DNA from 3 places in the Paenibacillus sp. FSL H3-0321 genome. Region 1 is predicted to be linked to each of the others. Evidence: riboswitches for the same ligand, from Rfam matches in the RefSeq annotation. Region 1 holds a riboswitch; each other region holds the start of a gene.

Region 1 (3,274 bases):
GGCAGCAAATATTTCTGATCATTAATGACCTCGATCTTCACCCAATTGCCCAGCCCTGCCGCCCTGGCCAGTCTGGCAATACGTACCGCTTCTTCAGCTGTGCGCGCGCCGGAGGTATTGGGCAGCAACGTCATATGGGAGGGAATATGCATAACAATGTTGTCGTCACTCTCCGGATCAACCCGGCGAAGAGCCACCGTAATGACCTGAGAACCCGAGCGTGCAATCACTTCGGGAATAAGGGTATTGCGGCTGTATTTCCCGGTTCCGATAAACAGCCTGCTGGATAAAGGGATTCCGCCGATAACGAAAGAATCTTGCATAAAATCGCCTCCTGAGATAGTGGCCCGCTAAAATGCGGAGCTTCTGTTGCTGATACGCCGAGTTTTTATCTTACCTCTTATGTCTTACGTCTTACGTCTTGCCTTTAACTCTTGCTTACTACATCTTCCCCCCTGCCCTTGCTCCTTGCTTCCTACTTCCTGCTTCCTGCTTCCTGCTTCCTGCTTCTTACCTCTTGCTTCTTGCCTCTTGCCTCTTGCTTCCTACCACTTACCACTCACCTCATACCATTTGCCTCTTGCTTCTTGCTTCTTGCATCCGGCAACACACACTGGCACTTTAGCCCCCGCCGACAAAGTGGACCAGCTCTACGCGGTCACCTTCGCTCAGCAGCGTATCTCCATAAACGTCCTTGCCGACGATCTCACCGTTCAGCTCCACGATAACCAGTCTCCCGGTCCACTCGGACCGGCTTAGCAGATCAGCTACAGTCCGGCAGCTCTCTTCATAGGCCCCGCCTTTTCCATTCACGATCAAATTCATGCTTGCTCACCTCCTTTAACTGGTGCAGGAGCATTATTCATGGCTTCAGACTTAAGGTACGGCCTGAACTGCTGATCTGTAGGCTGTAGCGGCGGCCACAGGATCTCCTGCACTGCATATTCCGGACATTACGGCAATTCCGGAAGCACCCGTTGCCAGAACCTTTCCGGCATTGCCCGGCTCAATTCCGCCTATGGCGATCAGCGGAATGCTGCTGCAGCGGACAGCCTCAGCCAGCTGCTGCAATCCGCGTTCCCGCTGCCCCGGCTTGCAGGCTGAGGGAAACACATGCCCGAACAGGCAGAAGTCCGCTCCCTGCCGGCCGGATTCAGCCGCCTCCTCCGGGGAATGCACCGACCTTCCCAATCGCAGGTCCGGTGCTACGCTGCGCGCTACGGCAGGCGGCAGGCTGTGCCAAGCCAACTGGACCCCGCCCGCCCCTGCGGCCAGAGCAACGTCTATCCGGTCGTTGATCACCAGCTTGGCAGGCGGAACCCCCGCTATGATCAGCTGCTCCGTTAGAGCTATGAGCTCCCGCGCAGACATTGCCTTTTCCCGGAGATGGATATAATCCACTATGAATTGCACAGCCGCAGCCAGCTGAACAAACTGCGCCGGATTCTGCCTTCCATCCGAGATCAAATGTATCTCTTTCAACACGTTCACCTTCTCCTGTTCTTTTGCATTACCGGCAAATACAAAAAAGACCGCCCCCGTAAAGGAGGCAGTCTGGAATATATACAGGAATACCGGGCCATTCAGCCCCGCTGCAGTTATTCGTTCTCCACTTCCCTACGCTGGTATAAACCAGATCAGGTTCAAAGGGTCCGAACGGGTATGTTCGTCTCAGCCTTGCGGCACCCCTAGTGACAAATTCATATTCAATTACGCTTAACGTTTCATATACTAACATATTATTCCTTGAAGAGCCATCCTTTAAAAGAGGCCTGCATCAAAAAGAGCGGAACCCAAGGGTCCGCTCCAGACTCTAATTATTCATAGCAGTGGAATCAGCAACCGCGTTTAGCCGTTTACGACCTCGCCGCCATTCACATGCATTACCTGTCCGCTTACATAAGATGAATCATCGGAAGCCAGATACACATAGGCCGGAGCCAGCTCCTCCGGTTGTCCCGGGCGTTTCATTGGCTGCGTGCCGCCGAATTCACTGACTTTCTTCGCGTCAAAGGTCGACGGAATAAGCGGTGTCCAAATCGGTCCCGGCGCTACGGCATTGACCCGGATGCCTTTGTCCGCCAGATTCATCGACAGCGAACGGGTAAAGCTGAGTATCGCACCTTTGGTGGACGAATAGTCCAGCAGCTGCGGGCTGCCCCGGTAGGCTGTGATCGAAGTCGTGTTGATGATCGTGGACCCTTTTTTCAGGTGAGGCATGGCTGCCTTGGTCAAATAGAACATCGAAAAAATATTCGTGCGGAACGTCCGCTCCAGCTGCTCGGAGGTAATATCCTCAATCTTCTCCTGCGGATGCTGCTCGGCCGCATTATTAATCAGGATGTCCAGCTTGCCGAGTCCTTCCACCGTCTTATTGATCAGATCCTGGCAGAACGCCTCCACGCCAATATCGCCGGCAATCAGAATGCACTTCCGCCCCTCTTGCTCCACCTGGCGTTTAGTCTCTTCGGCATCGGAATGCTCATTGAGGTAGGAAATAACGACATCCGCACCCTCCTTGGCAAAATGAACGGCAACCGCCCGGCCAATACCGCTGTCTCCTCCTGTAATCAGAGCCGCCTTGCCCAGCAGCTTGCCCGCCGCCTTATAGGCTGAAGTCTCGAACTCCGGCAGCGGATTCATTTCACTTTCAATTCCGGGCTGGCGGTCCTGCACCTGCGGAGGTAGTGTTTTTTTGGTTTGCGTGTTGTCTGGCATGATCCATTCTCCTTTCGCTGTGTACCTGTTGGTTACTCATCGTTTTAGGGTTGGCTCAGGGTGCCTGGTTTATGCACCTGCAGATCATCTCTTCATTTGCTTTACGTTATGTTACTTACCACACCTTGGGCGCGGTCAAACTAAAATGTCAGTCGTTTTTGCCGGGGAAGGCGATATACTTTAGAGAGAAAGCACTAATCCAGCAAATGGAGTTGCAGATTTATGCAGACTCTGCGCAGAGGGGAGAGCACGCAATATGGTCAAACACACTCGCAGCATCATCGTTGCTGTCAAAGGAGTTATTGTACATGGAGGCCGGATTCTGCTTGTTCGGCGTGCGGCAAGAGATTCTGTCGGAGCGGGCACCTGGGAATGTGCGGGCGGGAAAATAGAATTCGGAGAAGACCTGGAGGCGGCTCTGGAAAGGGAGATTTACGAGGAGACCGGACTTGCGGTTACTGTCGGCAATCTGCTGTATGCAACCTCGTTTCTAACCGATCCGGCAAGGCAGCTTGTCATTATCACCTATTTGTGCCGGAGCACAGACCATGCAGTA
Region 2 (3,274 bases), 830 kb from region 1:
CCGGCTGCCGCCCAGCCATTCCCCGATCGTCGCTCCGATCACACAGTAGACGATGGACAGCTTAAGTCCGGAGAAAAAGGAGGGCAGTGCCAGCGGAATCTGCGTCTTACGCAATATCTGCCAACGGTTTGCCCCAAGCGTCAGGAGCAGGTCTCTGTACAGGCTGCCGCTTTGCCGCAGGCCGTCATAGACGGCTACCACAACCGGGAAAAAGGCAGTCAGAAAGACGACAGCAACCTTGCCCCACAGGGTATAGCCGAACCACATAATAAAAATAGGTGAGAGCGCGATCAGCGGAATGGTCTGGCTGATAATCAGCATGGGATAAAGTGCTTTGGCGAGCGGAGCGAACATATGCATGCCGGTACCCAGCAGTGTTCCGCAAACAACCGAGAGGGCAAACCCGATCAGTGACTCCTGCAACGTGGCGGGCAAATGCTCTCCGAACAGCAGTCCCCGCTTTTCAATCAGCGCTGTCCAAATTGCACTTGGCGCCGGGAGAATAAATGAAGGGATCATGTTCAGCTGTGCTGTGAGCTCCCATGCCGCAATAAGCAGCACCACAAGCAGTAGAAAGGGGCCATAAGTCCGCAGCTGTTTCTTATACCATAGAGCTCTCATGCAATCTACTCTCCAAATCCTCCCGCAGGGCAACAAACTGCGGTTCATAATTCATTTTGTAATGTCTGGGTCTCGGCAAAGTGACGATTAGCTCCTGCAGCCCGCCGTCAGAGCCGCCGGTCATCAAATAAATCCGGTCGCTGAGCAGCAGCGCTTCTTCAAGATCATGAGTGATGAACAGAACGGACTTATCCAGCCCGCCCCACAGCTCCAGCAGCCAGCGGTGCATCTCCCGTTTGGTGATCGCGTCCAGCGCTCCAAACGGCTCGTCAAGCAGCAGCAGTTCGTTGCCTGCAGCTAGTGTGCGCAGCAGAGCGACCCGCTGGCGCATCCCGCCGGACAGCTCCTGCGGATAAGCATTTTCCTTGCCGGAAAGGCCAAAGCCGTCCAGCATTCCGCGGATCCGGGCGAGTACCTCGTGCCGGCTAGAGTCCTGCTTAAGCTCCCATGGAAGCAGGCAATTGTCCAGCACGGTCCTCCAAGGCAGCAGCAGGTCCTGCTGCGGCATATAAGCGATCTGTCCAAGCCGCGAGCGTGTCGAAGGAGAGGAGCGTCCATGTACGGTTATTTCACCGCCGGACGGCTCTAGCAGGCCGGCAATGATTTTGAACAGTGTGCTTTTCCCGCAGCCGCTGGCTCCAACAACGGAAATGAATTCGCCTTGGCGGACGGTCATTGAAAGACCGGAGAATACCGGATTCCTAGTCGCTGCAAACGAATAAGCCAGGTTGGTTATAGTGAGCATATTGGGATGTGGAAACCTCCTGGGGGCGTAGTTTGTTTAACGTTACTTGCCTGATCGGCGGCAACAGCAAACACAAGAAAGACCCATTCATTTCCGGAGGAAATAAATGGGTCTGAACGTCACAGTCAGTTAGCTTAATGCGGCTCCGCTGAACAATTCTGCTCCACTTCCCTCCGCTGGTATGATCCAGATCAGGTTCCAAGGGTCCGGAGCTTAAAGCTCCGTCTCAGTCGGCCGACTCCCCTAGTGAAAAAACAGGTCAATATTGAATTTGCAATTGCTAATTAATATACCATATCCCGGCAGTTTGTAAAGAGAAGCAGTCGCTTACATTGCTGCAGTCCGGTTGTGAACAGTATGAGCATACCGGCGGGAATCGCCTCTTTGCCGGAGCTGTACCGTTTCGGCTGGCATAAGTAGAGGTCTGACTAAAGATGCAAAAAACTTGATGAAGCAGCGGTGCTTTTGGGCAAGATAAGCAAGTGTCCATGCAGTGAAAAATAGAGGGATTTTGAAAGGGGTTCATGTGATGAAGAAGCTTAGTCTGACTATCCTGCTGCTGCTAACTCTGCTGCCGGCAGGGGCATGCGGCAATAATAACAATACAGCGCCTGCGGCTACTGCTGCGCCCACAGAAAAAGCGGCGGCTCCGGCCGGGCAGAACTCACTGGAAGCTGTTAAAGCAAGTGGCAAGCTGCGTATTGGTACGGAGGGGACATATGCTCCGTTTACTTTTCATGATGCAGAGGGCAAGCTTACCGGTTTTGATGTGGAGATTGCGAAGGAGATTACGAAACGGCTGGGGGTGGAACCCGAATTTATAGAAACCCAATGGGATGGCCTGTTTGCCGGCATGGATGCCAAACGTTTTGATACGATATTCAACGAGGTTTCGATCACGGATGAACGCAAGGTGAAATATGATTTCTCTGAGCCGTATATCGTCTCCAAGGGCGCGCTGATCGTGCGCGAGGATAACCAGAATATTACAGCCTTCGCGGATCTTAAAGGTAAGAAGGCAGGTCAATCGCTGACCAGCAACCTGTCCGATATCGCCCGGGAGAACGGTGCAGAGATCGTCGCTGTGGATGGCTTCAACCAGGCCATAGACCTGCTGACCTCGGGCCGGATTGATGCGACCGTAAATGACGGCTTGTCCTATCTCGACTTAAAGAAGCAAAAACCAGATGCAAAGATCAAACAGGTGGATGAAACGGCCGAGGGATCGAAAAGTGCGGCAGTTTTCCTCAAAGGAAACGAAGAGCTGGTTAATGCCGTCAGCGATGCACTGGCTGAAATGAAGAGCGATGGAACCTATCTGAAAATATCGGAGAAATACTTTGGGGCGGATGTGTCCAAATAATAAATGGAGCTGGCGCGAAGATGCAGCCGAGTGTCCAAAAAGGATGTCTGAACGATGGATGACCGGAAAATTGGGATTTTCATGGATTCACTGCTGCCCCTGTTTAAAGCGGGGGTGGCTTATACCCTTCCGCTGGCGCTTGTTTCCTTTGCGCTTGGATTGCTGCTGGCTGTTCTTACCGCGCTGTTCCGTCTCTCCTCATGGAGAATCCCGAAGCTGATCGCCCGGTTCTACGTCTGGGTAATCCGCGGGACACCGCTGCTGGTGCAGCTCTTTATTATCTTTTATGGACTTCCGGCGGCAGGGATTGTGCTGGATCCTTTTATTGCCGCTGTAATCGGTTTTACACTCAGTGTTGGAGCCTATTCTTCGGAAATTGTCCGGGCAGCCATCCTGTCCATACATAAAGGCCAATGGGAAGCTGCCTTTTCCGTCGGAATGAGCCGGGGGCAGGCACTGCGGCGGATTATTCTGCCTCAGGCGGCGCGTGTATCGGTTCCGCCCTTGTCGAACTCTTTTATCAGTCTCGTAAAGGACACCTCCCT
Region 3 (3,274 bases), 3.4 Mb from region 1:
CTAATTTCTATAGCTCTAGTTATGGCACGATTTATCCTACGCTTGCCCGAATGGAGAAGGAAGAATTAATAACCAAGGAAATTGTGCCCCAGAAAGGTAAGCCAAACAAGAATGTTTATAACATAACGGCTAAAGGGCGAGATTGTTTTAACGACTATTTACTAGCGCCACTAGAGGGAGACAGTAGTAAGAAATCCGATTTTATGATGAGGCTTTATTTTGGCCGATTTGTGGGGTATGACAAGGTGATTTTCTGGTTGAAGCAAGTACAAGAGGAATCACAAAAAAAGTTAGATCAGTTATTAGAGCAGTATTCACATTATAAAGATGAAATGCACCCGGCCCAGATCATTTGCATCCAGATTGGGATAGCAGAATATAAAGCTAAACTTGCAACCATTGCCGGGGGATTGTTAAGCATGGAGCAGTTAGAGGAAGAGAAGAGCAGCATTTAGCGAATTCAGATACTTTTAGGAGGAATTTTAATGAAAACAATATTCATCACGGGTGCTTCATCTGGCATTGGGAGAGCTACTGTAAAACATTTTGCTGAAAGAGGATGGAACGTAGTAGCCACGATGCGTGCACCTGAAAAAGAAACTGAATTCATTACATTGGACAATGTATTGGTGTTGCGGTTAGATGTTGAGAAAACAGATACCATTCAATCTGCATTGGCTGAAGCTATTCAGCGGTTTGGTAAAATTGACGTTCTCCTGAATAATGCCGGATATGGGTCAATGGGGCTTATAGAAGTAGCTACGGATGAGCAGATCCGCAGACAATTTGAAGTGAATGTTTTTGGTCTTATTAGTATGACTAAAGCCATGCTGCCTCATTTTAGATCTAATCAGGAAGGGTTGCTAATCAACATCTCTTCAATGGGAGGGATCGTGACCTTTCCTACGATGTCTCTGTATCACTCCACTAAATTCGCGGTAGAAGGTTTTTCTGAATCCGTATCTTTTGAATTAGCATCCCAAAACATCAAAGTAAAGTTGATTGAACCAGGAGCCATTAGCACGGACTTTGGCGGAAGATCGATGGAGTTCTTTTTTAATGATGGCTTAACGGATTATAAATCATTCACTACTGCCTTTCTGGGTAAATTAGGGGAAATGGAAAAAGCTCCAGACTATGCCTCGGCACCAGAACTTGTAGCTGACACTATTTATCAAGCGGCCACAGACGGTACAAGCAAATTCCGTTATGTAGTGGGAGAAGATGCGGAAATGCTCATAAGTATGAAGAAAAATACGGTTGAGGAAGAGTATCTAAGTAATATAGCTCAGCATTTTTCATAAAAAGAGGACAGGTTTATCCAAAGCTCTATTAAGAGCACCGTTGACAATTGCTGGATTTCTCTGTAACTTAAACATAACTAAATAAGAAACCACTAGGGGAGCCTGAATAGGCTGAGACGGGAAAAATGCATTCCTGGACCCTTGAACCTGATCTGGATCATACCAGCGTAGGAAAGTGGAGTCGGACCTTTATTTCATTGTTGGCGTTAGCCTTATATGGATATTTGAGCCGCTCCATGTGGAGCGGCTTTTTTGCGCGCACTCTTATTTATTTAAACCTTAAGGAGGAAACAAGATGCCGAATCAAGAGAAGAAACATGAGGTCGATCTGTGTGCTTTTCCGGGAAGTCACAAGGTGTATGTGGAGGGCTCACGGCCTGATATTCAAGTTCCAATGCGCGAGATTACATTAAGCCGAACCTCGGGTACGGCCGGAGAAGCGGAGAATGCTCCTGTCCATGTCTATGATACAAGCGGGCCTTATACTAATGATGAAGCCTATAGCGATATCCGCAAGGGGTTAACGCCTCACAGGCTTCAGTGGATCGCGGAGCGGGGAGATGCCGAATCTTACGAAGGAAGAACGGTCAAGCCGGAGGATAACGGGAATCTCACGGAGAAGTCGGCGGCAGAGGTGTTTCCGGGATTGCAGCGTCGGCCCTTGAGAGCCAGAGAAGGCGGCAATGTCAGCCAGCTGCATTATGCGCGCAGAGGCCTGATTACGTCGGAGATGGAATTTATCGCAATCCGGGAAAATGTAACCCCTGAGTTTGTTAGAGAGGAAGTAGCCAGCGGCCGTGCGATCATTCCAGCGAATATTAACCATCCTGAGAGTGAACCGATGATTATCGGGCGGAATTTCCTGGTGAAGATCAATGCCAATATCGGGAATTCGGCGGTGTCCTCTTCCATTGATGAAGAAGTAGAGAAGATGAGATGGGCTACCCGCTGGGGAGCGGATAATATTATGGATCTGTCGACAGGCAAAAATATTCACACCACCCGTGAATGGATTATCCGCAACTCTCCGGTACCTATCGGGACAGTGCCTATCTATCAGGCTTTGGAAAAAGTAAACGGCAAGGCCGAGGATTTAACTTGGGAGGTATACCGGGACACTCTGATCGAGCAGGCGGAGCAAGGAGTGGATTATTTCACCATTCACGCCGGGGTACTGCTGCGTTACATCCCATTAACGGCCAAAAGAATGACGGGTATCGTCTCCAGAGGGGGTTCGATTATGGCGGCCTGGTGCCTGGCCCATCATCAGGAGAACTTTCTCTATACACATTTCGAGGATATTTGTGAAATCATGAAGGCTTATGATGTTGCGTTCTCTTTAGGTGACGGGCTGCGGCCAGGCTCCATTGCCGATGCTAATGATGAAGCCCAGTTTGCCGAGCTGGAGACGTTGGGGGAATTAACCTCGCTTGCCTGGAAGCATGATGTTCAGGTGATGGTGGAAGGCCCGGGCCATGTACCGATGCATCTGATCAAAGAGAATATGGATAAACAGCTTGAGCTCTGCCATGGCGCTCCTTTTTACACACTGGGTCCGCTGACTACGGATATTGCACCCGGCTATGATCATATCACCTCGGCTATTGGAGCGGCGATGATCGGCTGGTTCGGCACGGCGATGTTGTGTTATGTTACCCCGAAGGAGCATTTAGGATTGCCTAACAAAAATGATGTGCGGGAAGGCGTCATCACCTATAAAATTGCCGCCCATGCAGCCGACTTGGCCAAAGGACACAAGGGGGCGCAGGATCGGGATAACGCACTCTCCAAAGCGCGCTTCGAGTTCCGTTGGCGGGACCAGTTCCATTTGTCGCTCGACCCGGAACGGGCGCTGGAATATCATGATGAGACTCTTCCGGCGGAAGGGGCCAAAACGGCTCATTTCTGCTCTATGTGTGGACCCAAGTTCTGCAGTATGCGCATTTCTCATGGTATCCGCGATACGGCGA

What was found. Region 1 has a riboswitch for thiamine pyrophosphate ahead of MHI45_RS29635 (thiamine phosphate synthase). Riboswitches for the same ligand answer to the same signal wherever they lie in the genome.
Region 2: linked by a shared signal. The riboswitch ahead of MHI45_RS33480 (ABC transporter ATP-binding protein) and the one ahead of MHI45_RS29635 (thiamine phosphate synthase) in region 1 are both predicted to bind thiamine pyrophosphate.
Region 3: linked by a shared signal. The riboswitch ahead of thiC (phosphomethylpyrimidine synthase ThiC) and the one ahead of MHI45_RS29635 (thiamine phosphate synthase) in region 1 are both predicted to bind thiamine pyrophosphate.

The regions. Positions count from the first base shown of each region.
Region 1 covers NZ_JBBODH010000001.1:6,740,012-6,743,285, reverse strand. The annotation lists gene MHI45_RS29645 (thiazole synthase) at 1-323, opposite strand, end outside; gene thiS (sulfur carrier protein ThiS) at 622-825, opposite strand; gene MHI45_RS29635 (thiamine phosphate synthase) at 877-1,485, opposite strand; TPP riboswitch at 1,598-1,700, opposite strand; gene MHI45_RS29630 (SDR family oxidoreductase) at 1,849-2,718, opposite strand; gene MHI45_RS29625 (NUDIX hydrolase) at 2,975-3,274, shown strand, end outside.
Region 2 covers NZ_JBBODH010000001.1:7,571,565-7,574,838, forward strand. The annotation lists gene MHI45_RS33475 (ABC transporter permease) at 1-621, opposite strand, end outside; gene MHI45_RS33480 (ABC transporter ATP-binding protein) at 602-1,366, opposite strand; TPP riboswitch at 1,518-1,621, opposite strand; gene MHI45_RS33485 (amino acid ABC transporter substrate-binding protein) at 1,896-2,729, shown strand; gene MHI45_RS33490 (amino acid ABC transporter permease) at 2,784-3,274, shown strand, end outside.
Region 3 covers NZ_JBBODH010000001.1:3,303,001-3,306,274, reverse strand. The annotation lists gene MHI45_RS14475 (PadR family transcriptional regulator) at 1-455, shown strand, start outside; gene MHI45_RS14470 (SDR family oxidoreductase) at 486-1,304, shown strand; TPP riboswitch at 1,389-1,495, shown strand; gene thiC (phosphomethylpyrimidine synthase ThiC) at 1,600-3,274, shown strand, end outside.